4 regions of the Nocardia sp. NPDC052254 genome follow, and region 2 is predicted to be linked to each of the others. Evidence: riboswitches for the same ligand, from Rfam matches in the RefSeq annotation. Region 2 holds a riboswitch; each other region holds the start of a gene.
What was found. Region 2 has a riboswitch for S-adenosylmethionine ahead of AB0L57_RS25620 (homoserine O-acetyltransferase). Riboswitches for the same ligand answer to the same signal wherever they lie in the genome.
Positions count from the first base shown of each region.

Region 1: linked by a shared signal. The riboswitch ahead of AB0L57_RS08740 (rhodanese-like domain-containing protein) and the one ahead of AB0L57_RS25620 (homoserine O-acetyltransferase) in region 2 are both predicted to bind S-adenosylmethionine.
Region 3: linked by a shared signal. The riboswitch ahead of AB0L57_RS05100 (aminotransferase class V-fold PLP-dependent enzyme) and the one ahead of AB0L57_RS25620 (homoserine O-acetyltransferase) in region 2 are both predicted to bind S-adenosylmethionine.
Region 4: linked by a shared signal. The riboswitch ahead of AB0L57_RS00295 (GNAT family N-acetyltransferase) and the one ahead of AB0L57_RS25620 (homoserine O-acetyltransferase) in region 2 are both predicted to bind S-adenosylmethionine.

Region 1 is NZ_JBFAUW010000002.1:838,199-842,413, forward strand. It holds gene AB0L57_RS08725 (amidohydrolase family protein) at 1-304, opposite strand, end outside; gene AB0L57_RS08730 (FAD-dependent oxidoreductase) at 356-1,762, opposite strand; gene AB0L57_RS08735 (hypothetical protein) at 2,039-2,497, shown strand; SAM riboswitch class IV at 2,552-2,665, shown strand; gene AB0L57_RS08740 (rhodanese-like domain-containing protein) at 2,684-3,106, shown strand; gene AB0L57_RS08745 (O-succinylhomoserine sulfhydrylase) at 3,222-4,215, shown strand, end outside.
Region 2 is NZ_JBFAUW010000011.1:199,906-204,120, forward strand. It holds gene AB0L57_RS25615 (NADP-dependent isocitrate dehydrogenase) at 1-858, opposite strand, end outside; SAM riboswitch class IV at 1,160-1,271, shown strand; gene AB0L57_RS25620 (homoserine O-acetyltransferase) at 1,518-2,672, shown strand; gene AB0L57_RS25625 (DUF3017 domain-containing protein) at 2,740-2,985, opposite strand; gene AB0L57_RS25630 (N-acetyltransferase) at 3,219-3,731, opposite strand; gene AB0L57_RS25635 (tRNA (cytidine(34)-2'-O)-methyltransferase) at 4,001-4,215, shown strand, end outside.
Region 3 is NZ_JBFAUW010000002.1:30,806-35,020, forward strand. It holds gene ppa (inorganic diphosphatase) at 1-329, shown strand, start outside; gene AB0L57_RS05090 (crotonase/enoyl-CoA hydratase family protein) at 390-1,211, opposite strand; gene AB0L57_RS05095 (flavin reductase family protein) at 1,382-1,846, shown strand; SAM riboswitch class IV at 1,955-2,069, shown strand; gene AB0L57_RS05100 (aminotransferase class V-fold PLP-dependent enzyme) at 2,118-3,560, shown strand; gene AB0L57_RS05105 (hypothetical protein) at 3,545-3,748, opposite strand; gene AB0L57_RS05110 (DUF2752 domain-containing protein) at 3,766-4,215, opposite strand, start outside.
Region 4 is NZ_JBFAUW010000001.1:59,684-63,898, reverse strand. It holds gene AB0L57_RS00305 (Ig-like domain-containing protein) at 1-649, opposite strand, end outside; gene AB0L57_RS00300 (rhomboid-like protein) at 920-1,606, shown strand; SAM riboswitch class I at 1,695-1,784, shown strand; partial or broken gene AB0L57_RS00295 (GNAT family N-acetyltransferase) at 1,792-2,196, shown strand; gene AB0L57_RS00290 (ABC transporter substrate-binding protein) at 2,461-4,065, shown strand; gene AB0L57_RS00285 (ABC transporter permease) at 4,071-4,215, shown strand, end outside.

The DNA of each region.
Region 1 (4,215 bases), on a different contig from region 2:
CGCGCTTGAGGTTGAACCGGATGGCCCGCACCCCGGCACGATCCAGCGCGAGGATCTGCTCGTCGGTGACATCCGGGGGCAGATTGATCACCCCGACCCAGTTCGGACCGAGTTCGGCCAGTGCCGCGATCATGAAGGTGGAGTCGGCGCCCTGGAAGGACGCGCTCACCACCGCACCACCGTCGACATCGAAATTCGCCATGCGCTTGCGATAGTCGCCGATGGTGTACGGCTGCGGCAGGTAGCCCTGATTCTCGATCAGCGGATACCGCGGGTCGATGATGTGAACGTGTGAATCGAACACGTGATCAGCATGCCTCAGGTCGGTGACGAATGCGGATCGGGTGTGTGATGTTCACACCTTGTGCGGCTCGCTGGCGCGCAGCATGTCCTCGCGCTCGACGACCTTGACCCGCTCGCGGCCCTCCGGCTCGCCGAGGGCGCGCTCGTGCGCATCCAGGCGGTACCAGCCGGCCCAGGTGGTGAACGGGATGCCCTTCTCCTCCAGGAACTTCAGGATCGCCTCCGGATCGGGCTCGGCGGCGGGGGTGAAGGCGGCGGCATCGTCGAGCAGGCAGGCGATGGTCTCGTTCGCATCGCCCTTGGTGTGCCCGATCAGGCCGACCGGACCGCGCTTGATCCAGCCGGTGACATAGGTCTGCGGCAGGAAGCGCTGAGCGGGGTCCTCGGCGGAGTCGTCGGCGAGCACACGCCCGGCCTCGTTGGGGACGGTTCCGGCCTGATCGTCGAACGGCAGCGCCGGGATGTTCTGCGACAGGTAGCCCACGGCACGGTAGATCGCCTGGACGTCCCAGTCCCTGTGGGTGCCGGTGCCCTTGACGTTGCCGGTGCCGTCGAGGGTCGTGCGCTCGGTGCGCAGGCCCACCACCTTGCCGTCGGCGCCGAGCACCTCGGCGGGGGATTCGAAGAAGTGCAGGAACAGCTTGTGCGGACGGTCGCCGACATCGCGGATGGCCCACTGCTCGAGGGTGTTGCAGACCATGTCGACCTGCTTGGAGTGGCGGCGCGCGGCTTCCGACCCCTCGTCGTAGTCGATGTCCTCGGGCTCGACGATCACCTCGATGTTCGGCGAGTGATCGAGTTCGCGAAGCTCGAGCGGGGTGAACTTGGCCTGGGCGGGACCGCGGCGACCGAAGACGTGCACCTCGAGCGCCTTGTTGTTCTTCAGGCCCTCGTAGACGTTCGGCGGGATCTCGGTCGGCAGCAGCTCGTCACCGGTCTTGGCCAGCACACGGGCGACATCGAGCGCGACGTTGCCGACGCCGAGGACCGCGACCTTCTCCGCGTCCAGCGGCCAGCTGCGCGGCACATCCGGGTGACCGTCGTACCAGGACACGAAGTCCGCGGCGCCATAGCTGCCGTCGAGGTCGATACCGGGGACGCCGAGTGCGCGGTCGGCGTTCGCACCGGTGGAGAAGATCACCGCGTCATAGAAACGCCGCAGGTCCTCGAGGTCGATGTCGCTGCCGTAGTCGATGTTGCCGAGCAGGCGGACCTCAGGCTTGTCGAGCACCTTGTGCAGGGCGGTGATGATGCCCTTGATGCGGGGGTGGTCGGGGGCGACGCCGTAGCGGATCAGTCCGAAGGGCGCGGGCATCCGCTCGTAGAGATCGATGCTCGCCTCGACATCGGACTTCATCAGCGCGTCGGCGGCATAGATACCGGCCGGTCCGGCACCCACGATCGCGATGCGCAGGGGGCGGTCGATCGCGCCGCCATTCGTTCCAGCGTGTTCGGTCATTTCTACGCGCACCCTTTGGTCGAAAACACTCGTCTTTTTAATCTCAGCCGTCTTTCTTAGCTTAGGCTAAGTTGACGTGCGGGCCGGAATCTGCCCGGTTGGCTGTGGTGCCGGCGCTGCTTCGTTGCCGCGCCCGGAACCATCCGATCCGTGCACCGGATATGGCCGGAGTTCTGCCGATTCTATCGGTGGTGTACATCGCAGCTGTTCCCGGTGCCCGCCGAAAAACGCAGGCGTGATCTTCGACACTTCGGCCCGCCGGGGATGATCGACCCCATGAGCGACAGCGATCAGGAAACCCCGCGCGACGATCCGGCAATCCCGATCGATCAGCGTGAGGCCACGCGTTCGGCGATGCCGTTCCTGATCGCCGTGGTCATCGCCGGGATCGCGGTGATCGCTGTCGTCGTCCTCGCGCTCGCCCGCCCGGTCGAGAACAATGTCACAGATACCGATCGGGTCGCCGTGGCCGCGCGCAACTTCGCCACGGCCCGAAGCGATTCCGACGCCGACCGGCGCAAGACCACCGAATGCGCGAACTTCGACGAGAAGAAATCGCCGCTGGGTCCGGACTCGGTCGGCAAGAAGTACGAACTCGCCGGAGTCGATGCGGTGAAGATCGACGGCGACCACGCCACCGCCTCGGTGACCAGCCAGATCGATGGTCGCAAGAGCGTGGCGAACTGGAATTTCGTCCAGGAGAAGGGGGTCTGGCTGGTATGTGGCAATGCATGATTCCGACCGGTCGGCGTTTGACAATCTACCCTGTGACCAGGCATTCTCGGTTCAGGTCATGAGTGCCAGCGCCAAGCCCCGGCTCGCTGGCCGGCAACCCTCCTCCGCGGTGGGGTGCTCCGGGTGACGACCAGGCCGTGGTCCGACCGGACACGGCAAGTGCGGATTCCGTAGGAGGTTCGACAAGTGAGCTACGCCGGTGACATCACGCCCGGGCAGGCGTGGGAGTTGTTGCGCGACAATGCCGATGCGGTGCTGGTGGATGTGCGCACCGAGGCCGAGTGGCGATTCGTCGGTGTACCGGACACCGCCGCGATCGAACGGCCGACGGCGCTGATCGAGTGGGTCGATTTCGGTGGGTCGCCCAATCCGGATTTCGTGGCCCAGCTGCAACAGCTGCTGGCCGATCGAGGCATCGACAGCGATGCCCCGGTGATCTTCCTGTGCCGTTCGGGCCAGCGCTCGATCGGAGCGGCCACCGCCGCCACCGCGGCCGGATTCGCGCCCTCCTACAACGTGCTGGAGGGTTTCGAGGGACCGCTGGACGCCGACGGTCATCGCGGCGGTGCGGGCTGGCGCGCGCTCGGGCTGCCCTGGCGGCAGTCGTGAGCGGCGTTTCCTCAGCTGCCGGCACCGCAGGAGAAGGCCCTGTGTGGCAATTGATTTCACGTAGTCGGGCGCTGTTCCCGGCGAGCCCGGTCCGCCGGGTCGATGGGAGGCATTCATGATCACCGGCGGTGCATTCGATCGTCCGCTACCCGAGGGTGTGGGCCCCGCGACACTGGGTGTGCGCGGCGGGGTGCGGCGCTCCGGATTCGAGGAGACCTCCGAGGCGCTGTATCTGTCCTCCGGATTCGTCTATGAGAGCGCGGAGGCGGCGGAGGCGGCCTTCACCGGCGATATCGAGCATTTCGTCTATTCGCGCTACGGCAATCCGACCGTCGCCATGTTCGAGGAGCGGATGCGGCTGCTCGAAGGCGCCGAAGCCTGCTTCGCGACCGCGAGCGGTATGTCGGCGGTGTTCACCGCACTGGCCGCACTGCTCGGACAGGGCGATCGGCTGGTCGCCGCGCGCAGCCTGTTCGGCTCCTGTTTCGTGGTGTGCAACGAGATCCTGCCGCGCTGGGGTGTGGAAACCGTCTTCGTCGACGGTGAGGATCTCGAGCAGTGGGAACAGGCGCTGTCGCAGCCGACGGCCGCCGTCTTCTTCGAGACGCCCTCGAACCCGATGCAGACCCTCGTCGATGTGCGCCGGGTGAGCGAGCTGGCCCATGCCGCCGGCGCGAAAGTGGTGCTGGACAACGTCTTCGCGACGCCGCTGCTGCAGCGCAGCCTCGATCTGGGCGCCGATGTGGTGGTGTATTCGGGCACCAAGCACATCGACGGTCAGGGCCGGGTGCTCGGCGGCGCGATCCTGGGCGACAGCGAATACATCAACGGCCCCGTCAAGAACCTGATGCGGCACACCGGTCCGGCGCTGAGCCCGTTCAATGCCTGGACCCTGCTCAAGGGCCTGGAGACCATGCCGCTGCGAGTGCGGCAGTCGACGCGGTCCGCACTGGCCGTCGCGCAGTTCCTGGAGCAGCATCCGGCGGTCGCGTGGACCAAGTACCCGTTCCTCACCTCGCATCCGCAGCACGAGCTGGCCACCTCGCAGATGTCGGGCGGCGGCACCGTGGTGACCTTCGAACTGGCCGCCGGTCCCGACGAGGGCAAGA
Region 2 (4,215 bases):
GCCGAAGCCCTGCGCCACGGTGTCGGACTGCACGTCGCCGTCGTAGTTCTTGCAGGCCCAGACGTAGCCGCCCTCCCACTTCAGGGCGGAGGCGACCATGTCGTCGATCAGACGGTGCTCGTAGGTGAGACCGGCGGCCTCGAACTCCTGCTTGAACTCGGTCTCGAAGACTTCCTGGAACGTATCCTTGAACATGCCGTCGTAGGCCTTCAGGATGGTGTTCTTGGTCGACATGTAGACCGGGTAGTTCTGCTGCAGGCCGTAGTTCAGCGAGGCCCGCGCGAAGTCCTCGATGGACTTCTTGAAGTTGTACATACCCATGACGACGCCGCCGTCCTCGGGCATCTTCACCACTTCGTGGACGATCGGCTCGGAGCCGTCCTCCGGGGTGAACTGGATCGTGACGGTGCCGGCCTGATGCACCTTGAAGTCCGTGGCGCGGTACTGGTCACCGAAGGCGTGACGGCCGATGATGATCGGCTTGGTCCAGCCCGGCACCAGGCGCGGCACATTGGAGATGATGATCGGGGCGCGGAAGATGGTGCCGCCGAGGATGTTACGAATCGTGCCGTTCGGCGAACGCCACATCTTCTTGAGATTGAACTCCTCGACCCGAGCCTCGTCGGGGGTGATGGTGGCGCATTTGACGCCGACACCGTGTTTCTTGATGGCATTGGCCGCATCGACGGTGACCTGGTCGTCGGTCTTGTCGCGGTATTCGATGCCCAGGTCGTAGTACTCGAGGTTCACATCGAGGTACGGATGGATCAGCTTGTCCTTGATGAACTGCCAGATGATCCGGGTCATCTCGTCGCCGTCGAGTTCGACGACGGTCCCTTCAACCTTGATCTTGGACATGGATCTTCGTGTCCTCCTAAGGAAGGTGTGCTCCCATTGCACGGCCAGGCGAGCACGCTTGTGAGCGGACCCCAGCTGTTCAACAGACAACGTATACGCCCCGCGTTGTCCACGAGACGCCTGGTGCTAAACAAGACAAGCGTACTGGTGCGCTGGGTCTCAATGACAGGGGCCGCCCCATTGAGGGAGTCGCACGTCACACCGACCATCTCGCACCGGGGCGATCGACCCGGTTGTCCGCGCGGAATCGGGCGAGCCCAACTCTCGCGTCCACCGGGGCCGATTGTTAACATCCACGTCAGGTCATGAGTGCCAGCGCCAAGCCCCGGCTCGCTGGCCGGCAACCCTCCAGTTGCGGTGGGGTGCTCCGGGTGATTGACCGGGCTCTCGAAAGCCGAGAGCAAGCGCGACTATCAGGAGCAACCAGTGAGTGAGTTCACCGTGCCCCGCGGCAAGTGTGTAGAGGCGGCAGCGCGTTCCAGGCGTGTCGCTACGATCGGGGATGTGTGTTCCCTCGTCGTCCGTGCTGCTTCGACCTCGCGCGCGCACCCGTCGCGCGCCGATCTGGCGGCCGCCGGTGCCATGCCCCGGCCGGCCCGCAGACCGATGGTGGCGGCCGGAATCGACCACCCCGTGTGGCAGGCGCGGTGACCGTGAGTATCGAATCGAGTGCGTCCCGCGCGGGCGCAACCGCGCTGCTACCACCCCCGGACGGCAGTCTGGGAGTCATCGCGATCGGCGAGGTCCGGCTGGAGAACGGCGCGGTCGTGCCCGGCGTGGAGCTGGCCGTCCAGCGCTGGGGTGAGCTCTCGCCCGAACTCGACAACGTGGTCCTGGTCGAGCACGCCCTGACCGGTGACTCGCACGTCTGCGGACGGCCGGACGATCGGCACGCGCTGCCGGGCTGGTGGGACGGCCTGGTCGGCCCCGGCGCGGCGCTCGATACCGATCGCTGGTGTGTCATCGCGACGAATGTGCTCGGCGGCTGTCAGGGCAGCACCGGGCCCGCCTCCCCGGCACCGGACGGAAAGCCCTGGGGCACGCGGTTTCCCGAGATCTCGATCCGCGATCAGGTCGAGGCCGAGGTCGTGCTGCTGGATCTGCTGGGTATCGCCCGCACGGCCGCGGTGGTCGGCGGTTCCATGGGCGGCATGCGGGTGCTGGAGTGGATGGCCGGTCACCCCGATCGTGTCGACGCCGCCCTGGTCCTGGCCGTCGGCGCCCGCGCGACCGCCGACCAGATCGGCACCCAGACCACGCAGATCGCCGCGATCACATCCGATCCGGACTGGCAGGGCGGCGAGTATCACGGCACGGGCCGCAGCCCGCGGGCCGGACTGGGGGTCGCGCGCCGTATCGCACACCTGACCTACCGCACCGAATTCGAACTCGATCACCGGTTCGCCAACACCGCTCAGGGCACGGAAGACCCGTGGGACGGTGGGCGTTACGCGGTGCAGAGCTATCTCGACCATCAGGCCGACAAGCTCGTCGCCCGATTCGACGCCGCCACCTACATCCTGCTCACCGAGGCGATGAACCGCCACGATGTGGGACGCGGCCGCGGGGGTATCGAGGCCGCTCTGGCCGCCATCCCGGTGCCGTGCCTGGTCGGCGGCGTGGACTCGGATCGGTTGTATCCGTTGCGGACCCAGCAGGAGCTGGCCGATCTGCTGCCCGGCTGCAAGGGCCTGGAAGTGGTGCACTCCCGCGACGGGCACGACGGATTCCTCACCGAGACCGCGGCGATCGGCAAGATGCTGGAACAGACCATGGAGCTGGCGCTCGCGGCGCGCGAGGCCCGCGCGTCCTGAGCACAGCGCCGCCACGCTCGGCCCGGCAGTGGGCCGAGCGGGTGCGGCCGGTTCGATCGCGAGTGGCTCAGCCGACGCCGAGGCTGCTGATCGTTGCCGCCAGAACGATGATGGCACCGCCGAGAACGGTGTAGGCCCCGATATCGAAGGGCCGGCTCCGCACCGCCAGCAATCCGACCCGGGCCGTGGGCAGGCACAAGCGCAGCGCCGCCGCGAGCAGTGTTGCCCCGCCGATGAAGAACGCGCCACGGCGCCAGCGGTCCTGGGCCACGAAGACCACGGCAACCAGCAGGACCACAACGACCAGCAGCATCGGCAGATGAAGGGGGAAGCGGTTCGCCGGGCTGGAATGCTGCGGTTGTGTGGTGGGCGCGTCGGTCACGGCTGCGATTCTCGCATGTGCGACCCGAGTCGCGACGACCACCGGATGCGGCCGCCGCGACCGAGCGGCGATGCGCCCCCGAGCGGGGCCGTGTAGCGAATACCCCTGCCGAGAGGGGGCGCAGGTCGGCCGCTGGATGGGGCCGGCCTACGCCCCGGCGGCGATCAGATGCCGAACGGTGCGGCGTAGCGGATACGGCCCGACGGAACCGGATGATCCTCGTCGAGCGCGAGGACCATCAGCGCATCGTCGGGAACATCGATACTCAGATCGATGCCGTATTGGCCGGCCCGTCGGAAGCCGAACCGTGGGTAGTACTCGGGATGACCGAGCACTGTGACGAAATGCTCCCCACGGTCTGCCGCCGTCCGCAGTGTGTTACGGATGGCCGCGGCTCCCGCGCCGGTGCGCTGGAACTCGGGCGATACGGCACAGGGCCCGAGGCACAGGGCCGGGATGTCGCCGATGTGGCAGCGGGTCAGCAGCGCGAAGCCGGCGACGGTGCCGTCGGGTGCGGTCGCCACGATCGACAGGCCGTCGATCCAGGCCGGATCCGCGCGCAACGCCTCGACGAGGTCGGCTTCGTCCGGTCGGTCGAATGCGGCGGTGTTGATCGCGTGGACGGCGGGAATGTCGGCGGCGGTTTCGGCGCGTGTGATCCAGTTACGAATGGTCAATGGTACGAATCCGTTTCGTATCGGTAGGTGATGATTCGGCGAGGACGGAATCAGGCCGCGGCGCGGAAGGAGCCGATGCCCCCGGGGAGATATCCGGCAGATGCGCGCACAACGGCCTCGTGCACAGTCATCAACCCACCTCCTGCGAAACTCACCGACACCGCGGTGCCGATACAACGGATCGGCCGTCAGAAGACGGCCGCCGGTCACGGTAACAGAAGGCCGGGCTCCGCGGCGTGGGCCGCCGGGCGGGCGGGTACCGTCTCGGTGTGCTCAAGCTGGTGTTCTTCGAACCGCGTATCCCGCCGAATACGGGCAATGCGATCCGTTTGGCGGCCGGTACCGGATGCGAGCTGCATCTGATCGAACCGCTCGGCTTCGATCTTTCGGAGCCGAAGCTGCGCCGGGCCGGACTCGACTATCACGATCTGGCCGTGGTGACGGTGCACGAAAATCTCACGGCCGCATGGAAATCGCTGCGACC
Region 3 (4,215 bases), on a different contig from region 2:
CGCTGGACTGCCTGGTGCTCCTGCCGGAATCGGTGTTCCCGGGTGTCATCGTCGAGGCCCGTCCGGTGGGCGTGCTGCTGATGAGCGACGAGGCCGGCGGCGACGAGAAGCTGGTGGCGGTTCCGGCCGGCGACAAGCGCTGGGACCACATCCAGGATGTGAACGACATCCCGGAATTCGAGCGCAAGGCCATCGAGCACTTCTTCGAGCACTACAAGGATCTCGAGCCCGGAAAGTGGGTCAAGGTCGACGGCTGGGACAACCGCGCCAAGGCCGAGACCCTCACCGACGAGGCGTACAAGCGACTGCAGGAGCAGGGCGGGCACTGATCGGCGTCCGACGGCGCTCGTCTTCGCGAGCGCCGTCGCGGGACCGCCGATTGCCCGCCGCTACTTGCCGCGGAAGACCGGGCTGCGCTTCTCGAACACGGCCTGAATCGCCTCGGTGAGATCTTCCGAGGGCAGGAACGCCGCATTCCACGCCGAAACGTAGCGCAGACCGTCGGCGATCTTGCCCGCCTTGGGCTGATCGAGGACGTCCTTGATGCCCTGCACGACCAGTGGCGGGTTCGCGGCGATCTCCTCGGCCAGTTCCTGCGCGGCCGCCAGCACCGCCTCCTGGTCGGGGTGGACGTCGTTGATCAGGCCGATCTTCTCGGCTCGCGCCGCGTCGATGTCCTTGCCGGTGAAGGCGAGTTCGCGCAGATGCCCCTCGCCGATGATGTCCGGCAGCCGATGCAGCGAACCGATATCGGCCACGATCGCGACCTTCGCCTCGCGCAGACTGAAGCTCGCCTCGGCACTGGCCAGCCGGATGTCGGCAGCGGCGATCAGATCCAGACCACCACCGACGCACCAGCCGGACACCGCCGCGATGACGGGTTTGCGGCAGTTCGCGACCGCGGTCACCGAATCCTGCATGCGCCGGATCTCGTGCAGGAAATCGGTGCGCGGCGCGGCCAGGGCCTTCTCGCCCAGCAGTGGGCCGAATGTCGGGCTCATGGCCGGCAGATCCAGACCATAGGAGAAGTTCTTACCCGATCCGGTCAGTACGATCGCCCGGATCTCGGCGTCCGCGTCCAGTTCGGCGAAGATCTGCGGCAGTTCGCTCCAGAAGTCCGGTCCCATCGCATTGCCCTTGCCGGGCCCGGTCAGCGTCACGCGCGCGACAGCACCGGTGCGATCGACCTCGAAAGCCTTCCAATCAGTCATTCTTACAGCGTATCGGGGCAGTTCGCAGGCTCGGGCGCAGCGGTCCGGAATATGTCACGGGGCACAGGACGTAGTTTGGAACCGTGAGCAGTTCCCAGCGACCCGATGCCGAGGTCGCAGATCTCGGCCCCAGCGATGACGGCATCACCGCGGCACAGTATCGATCCGCCATGCGGCACTATCCGGCCGGCGTGACAATCGTCACCCTCGCCCGCCCGGATCGGCCGGTGGGTTTCACCGCCACCTCATTCGCCTCGCTGTCGCTGGATCCGCCACTCATCTCGTTCAACATCGCGCACAGGTCCTCGTCGATCGATGCGATGTCACAGGCCGATTCCGTAGTGGTCCACTTTCTCGGCGAACATCAACAACATCTGGCACAACGGTTTTCGCGATCGGCCGAACACCGGTTCACCGATCCTGCGTTGTGGTCGACGCTCGAGACCGGTGAACCGGTCCTGCACGACACACCGATCTGGGTACGCGCCACGGTGCATCGGCTGATCCCCATCGGCGATCACACCCTGGTGGTCGGCCTGGTGACCCGGGTACACGACGACACCGCGGACGAGCCGATGCGCAACCCGCTGCTGTACTACAACGGCACATATCACCGCCCGGCCGGATTGGACTGACACCCAAAGATTGTGGAGGCGGGCATTCGCGCCGGCGCGAATACGCGGCAACCCTCCGTCCGCCACGGCGCTTGACAATCCGCCACGCCGTCTGCCAGTCTCGGCTCAGGTCATGAGTGCCAGCATCAAGCCCCGGCTCGCTGGTCGGCAACCCTCCTCCGCGGTGGGGTGCTCCGGGTGACGACCTGGCCGTTTGTTCGACCGAACACGGCAAGCGCGGACTCCGATCATCGTTGCACTCCCGGAGTCCCAGGACCGAGGGATTGTCCCGATGAGTACTGCTGTCTCCGACATTGCCGTCCCCGACGCCGATTCGGCCACCGAAACCGTTGCCGCGCACCATAACCGGGCTGAATCCGGGTGCTCCGGCAACACCACCCGCGCCTGCCGAACCGGCGACCCGATCGCCCGCGTCTCCGGCTGTGAGCTCCGAGTTCCCCTGGTGCAGGGCGGATTCACGACCTACGCCAATTTCGACTACGCCGCCAGCACACCGGCTCTGGCCCGGGTCACCGACCGGGTGAACGAACTGCTCCCCTACTACGCCAGCGTGCACCGCGGCGCCGGCTACGCCTCGCGGATCAGCACCGATTGCTATGAGGCCGCGCGCAATTCGGTGGCCCGTGCGGTGCACGCGGCCGCCGATCAGGTCGTCGTCTTCACCCGCAACACCACCGACTCGCTGAATCTGCTCGCCTCCTGCGTCCCGGGCGACACCGTGGTCCTCGACATCGAGCACCACGCGAACTTCCTGCCCTGGACCTGCGGCGGCCGCCGAGTGGTGCGTGCCGCCACCACGATCGCCGAGACGCTCCGCCGCATCGAGGCCGAACTGCGCGCCGAACCCGCTGCACTGCTTGCGATTACGGGCGCCTCGAATGTGACCGGCGAGGTGCTGCCGCTGGCGGAACTGACGACGCTCGCACACGAGTGCGGAGCGCGGATCCTCGTCGACGCCGCGCAGCTGGCACCGCACCGGCGCATCGATCTGCAGGCGAGTTCATCCGGAATCGACTATCTCGCCTTCTCCGGGCACAAGCTCTACGCCCCGTTCGGTGCCGGCGTGCTCGTCGGCCGGCGCGATTGGCTCGACGCGGCGCCGCCATATCTGGCCGGCGGCGGCGCGGTCACCACCGTGACCACCGAGGATGTCCGTTGGGCGTGCGCACCTCAGCGGCACGAGGCGGGGTCCCCGAACGTGCTGGGGGCGGCGGCGGTCGCGGCGGCCTGCGAGACCCTGGCGGACCTCGACGAACAGGCAGTGGTCGAACATGAGCACCACCTGATCCAGCGACTGCGCGACGGTCTGGAAACCACTGCGGGACTGGAGTTTCTGCGCATCTTCGACGACAGCACGGACAGTGTCGGCATCGTCGCGTTCACCATCGACGGATTCGAGCCGGGCCGGATCGCGGCATATCTGTCGGCGGAGTACGGCATCGGTGTGCGGGACGGCAAATTCTGCGCACATCCGCTGCTGCGGCGGCTGGGAGTCGACGGGGCGGTCCGCGCCAGTGTCGGCCTGGGCACCTCGGTCGCCGATGTGGACCGCCTGATCGACGCGCTGCATCGACTGGTCCGGGACGGGGCCCGCTGGAATTACACCCGCGCCGACGGGCAGTGGTCTGCGCTACCGGAGACCCGGGCGGGTCTCACCGAATCCCGACCCGGCGCCGCGCCCTGCACGGTCCGAGATCCTCAGGGCACCAGATAGCGCGCGGCCAGCTCCTCCACCAGCGGATCGCCATCGGTGACGGAATCGAGCGCCTCGAGGTCCTCTTCGATGGCGATCTGGCGCGGATCGTCCTGTTCGGGGTCGGGTGCACCGTCCTCGTTCAGCTGGCGCAGCATTTTCGCGCGCACTCGTGTCTTCAACGAATCAGTGGTCTCCGCTTCGGCCATATCTTCAGCATGCCCGGCTAGGCAGGGGCCAGCCAGGTGCCCAGGGGTGTGTTGCGTACCACGGTGAACACCACGAGGGCGCCGATCAGCACCCACTGCCCACGCTGGCCGACAGTGAACGGGAAGGTCCCGTCGGGCCGTCCGCGCCAACGGCCGAACGCCCACCGGCCCCACCAGAACACCACGGTGACCAGCAGCGGTAGCAGGAAGACATTGCTGTGCACGGCATCGAGCAGCCGACCCTCGGTGAGGTTGTGCATCGCCCGCAGGCCGCCGCACCCCGGGCACCACCAACCGGTGAGTGCGTAGAAGGGGCAGATTCCGTAGGAACCGTGCGTATGCGGATCGCGGAAATGCAGCAGGACCGCCGCACCCGCCGCGGCCCCGGCGACCAGCACCGGCATTCCCGCCGTCCGCCAACCGGTCCGCGATCCCGACGGCGATGCGGGAGCCCGATGCGCGATGTC
Region 4 (4,215 bases), on a different contig from region 2:
CGGCCTCGATGTGGATCCTGGTGCCCGGCTGCCAGTACTGCGCCGGGCGGAAGTGCACATCCTTGTCGTCGACCCAGTACCAGGCGCCCGGCTGCTCCGGCGTGACCGAGATCTTCAGATGCTTCTGTGCTTCCACCTTGTCCGACACCGGCGCGGTGAACTGGAACACCATCGGCTGGCCGACCCCGATTCCGGTGTCGGCCACCACATCCGGTGCCGGGACCACATTGGCGTAGGCCTTGTGCGCGGCGTCGATCGTGTTCACGGTGAAGGTCTTGTCGGTCGCGATCTGGGCCAGATCCACCGCCTCGGCGGCGACGCGATAGCTCACCCCGTAACCGAGCGGGTCCTTGGAGGTCCAGCTGTGCCGGTCCGCGGCGTAGGCGCCGTTCACGGGCTTGCCGTCGGCATCGGTGACGGTGACCGCGGTGAGCATCCCGTCGGCGGAATTCACCACGATCGGCGCCGACGGATTGAGCGGTCCGTGATCGGCCGCGGGCACATCGATGGTGGCCGGCGCGGTGAATTCCGGGGCCTTGGCCCCCGGTGCCGACGAGGAACCACCGCCGGAGTCTCCGCAACCCGTGGCCGCGACGACGATCGCCGCCATGATCGCCGACACCACCAGTAGAGATCGACGTCCACGCACGCCATCACCGCCCTCTGCTCGCCACCCACGCATGCGCTGCGCCCACCGGAAACCACCATCTCCAGTGGACACCACGAATCCGGTTTCGCGCCGCAGCAGCAGAGTACGTGTCGGCGCCCGACTTCGCGCGCCCGGCATTCCCGGACCAGGCATTTTGTCGGATTAGCGGCATTCCGCACGGTGTGGCCGTCTCACCCCATCCGGGTGATTCCGGGATCGCGGCGACGGCCGACAGTTGGGGTGAACCGCGGATCGCCAGGAAGGTATCCGATGTCGAGAACAGGCCTGCGATGGAAAAGCGTGCCGGTCACGGTCGGACGCTATGTGCGCAGTGCGCCGGGGACCTACATCTGGCTGGCCATCCTGCTGGTGTCCACCGTGGTGGTGCGGCACCTGTCGCCGCAGGACGCGCAGATCCTGCTCGGCAACCGGTCGACCAATCTGCACCACCTGCGAGAGGATCCGTTCCGGGTGCTGGTCACCAGCGCCTTCTGGCTCGCGGGCGGCGGCTGGCTCGGGTACGCGGTCACCTACAGCATCTTCCACGCTCAGGCCGAGCGCTGGCTGGGAACGCTGCGCTGGCTGATCGTGCTGGTGATCGCCCATGTGGGCGCGACCTACATCAGCGAAGGCGTGCTCTACTGGGCCATCCGTCACGGGTACGCACCGCCATCGGCGGTGAACACTCTCGATTACGGGGTGAGTTATGCCCTCGCGGGTGTGGTGGCGGTGCTGGTGTACCGGATCGCGTCGCCGTGGCGCTACCTCTATCTCGTCGGGGTGATCGTCTTCTACGCGATTCCGGTGTTCTCGAACCGAACCTTCACCGACATCGGCCATTTCAGCGCGATGACGCTCGGGTTCGCCTGCTATCCACTGACCCGAGGTCGGCCGGGGCCATGGGATCCGGTGGCCGCGTTGCGCGCGATCGCCGGATCCGTGCGACATCGGTCATGACATCGCCGCGCGATGTCCGCGACAAGGATTGGATTCAGCCCGATCCAGAGTGCTGACCGCGCATCGAGATTCGCCTAGCGTGACATTCCGCCCATCCAGAGCGATCGAGAGACCCGGCTCGCCGACGTCGCAGCAACCCCCTGCGGGGTGTGGGTGCTACCGCCGGGACCGATGGAGGAAATATCATGGTACGCACCGTTTTTCACGTCCACCGGAACGATCCGATGGTCGCGCCGCTGCTCGCCGGACTGGCCATCGAATACAGCGGCCGCTACGGCGGCAGCGCCGGTGCGGTGCACGCGGATCTGGTGAACCACCCGGCCGCCGATTTCGCGGCCCCGCACGGTGATCTGCTGGTGGTCGTCGAGGACGGCGAACCCGTCGCGGGCGGGGCGTTCCGACGCCACGACGAACGGACCGCCGAGCTCGAGCGCATCTGGACCGCGCCCGAACACCGCCGCCGCGGGCTGGCGAGTCTCGTCCTCGCCGAACTCGAGGCCGAGGCGCTGCGCCGCGGCTATCGCCGGATCCTCCTCACCACCGGCCCACGGCAACCGGAAGCGGTCGCCCTGTCCCGCCGCGCCGGATACACCGCCCTCGAGCCGGCGGTGTCGTCGCCGTCCGGACCGCTCGTGCACGCGTTCGAGAAGTACCCGACACGCTCGGCCGCAATACCGCTGCGCCGCAGCCGGTTCGGGCGCGACGGTGGGTACGGCCCGGCCCGTTCCGGATTGCGGTATCGGCCGATACCCAGCGGGCCCGTTCCCGCCTGAAATTCCTGCTGCCGACGCCGACCCACCGGCCCGGGTCGCGGCGCCGGCCGCCCGCCGTATCGATCCTCTCGGAGTCACCGAATGAAACGAATCCTCTCGCTGGCGAGCGCGGTCACCGCGACGCTGGCGATCGCCGCCTGCACACCCGCCTCCGGCGGTGGCGATGCCGGTCCACCGCAGCCGGGAGGCACCCTGCGTTACGGACTGTCCCAGGCTCCGACCTGCTCGGACCCGGCCCAGGCCGGCACCAACCAGACCCTCTACGTGACTCGGCAGATCGTGGACTCGCTCACCGATCAGAACCCGGCGACCGGCGAGATCACACCGTGGCTGGCCACCAGCTGGCAGGTGAGCCCGGACGCGAAGAGCTTCACATTCCATCTACGGCCGGATGTCACCTTCAGCGACGGCACGCCGCTGACCGCCACCTCCGTGCAGAAGAACTTCGACGCCATCGCCCACACCCTCACCACGGCGAAAGCGCCGCTGGGGGCCAGTTATCTGGCCGGCTACGCGGGCACCACGGTGATCGATCCCCTCACCGCCGACATTCGCTTCGACGCGCCGAATGCCCAATTCCTGCAGGCGTCCTCGACGCCACAGCTGGGCATTCTCGCCGATGTCACCACGGCGAAACCGGCCGAACAGCGCTGCCTCGGCGACGATATCGGCAGCGGCCCGTTCGTCTACGCGGGATACCGGCAGGACATCTCCGCGACCCTGGCCAGACGTCCCGGTTACCGATGGGGTTCGGCGGTCTTCGCACACCCTGGTGAGGCGTATCTGGATCGCATCGAATTCACGGTGGTTCCCGAGGCCGGCGTACGTACCGGAAGCCTGTCGTCGAATCAGCTCGATGCCGTCAGTGACGCACTGCCACAGGATGTTCCGCAGCTCGAGGCGACCGGCGCCGAGGTGCAGTTCGCCTCGAATCCGGGCGTCCCGTTCGGACTGCAGCCGAATCTGAGCCGGGCACCGCTGTCGGACGCCGCGGTGCGCCAAGCCCTGTTGCACGGAATCGACCGCACACAGCTGGTGGATACGGTCCTGGGACCACAGTTCCTGCCGGCGACCGGAGCACTCGCCTCGAAAACGCCCGGATACGTGGATCTTTCGAACTCGATCGGCTACGACCCGGAGCAGGCCCGCCACCTCCTCGACAACGCCGGATGGGCGCCCGGCGGCGACGGTATCCGCGTGAAGGACGGGCGTCGACTGTCGTTCGGCGTGCTGTTCAGCACCGCGTTCGCCGCCAATCGGGCAACGCTCGAACTGGTCCAGCAGCAACTACGCTCCATCGGGGTGGATCTGCGGCTCGAACTCGCGGCCGCGGGGGAATACACGGCGCGGCAGAATGCCGGAGATTTCGACACCACCTACTACAACACCACTCGCGCGGACGGCGACATCCTGCGCACCACCTTCGGCCGGGGCCAGCGGAATCTCAACCAGCGCGAGCCCATCGCAGCACTGGATCGAGCGCTCGCCGACCAACTCTCGACCACCGATCCGGCGGCGCGCGGCGCACTCGTCGCCGCGGCCCAGCGGTCGGTGATCGACAACGGGCTGTGGCTGCCGACCATCGAACTGTCGCAAGCGATCGGACGCTCGGCCGCCGTGCACGACCTGAGGTTCGAGGCCTCGGCGCGGCTGCAGTTCCACGACACCTGGCTGAGTACCCGATGAATCCGCTGACCCGGTATGTGATCGTGCGCGTCCTGCAGGCCGCCGGAGTGCTGTGGGCGGCCTTCACCGTCTCCTTCGCGGTGCTGTTCCTGCTGCCGTCGGATCCGGTACAGATGGCCGTCGACGCGGATCCGGGCGCGGTCCCCGACC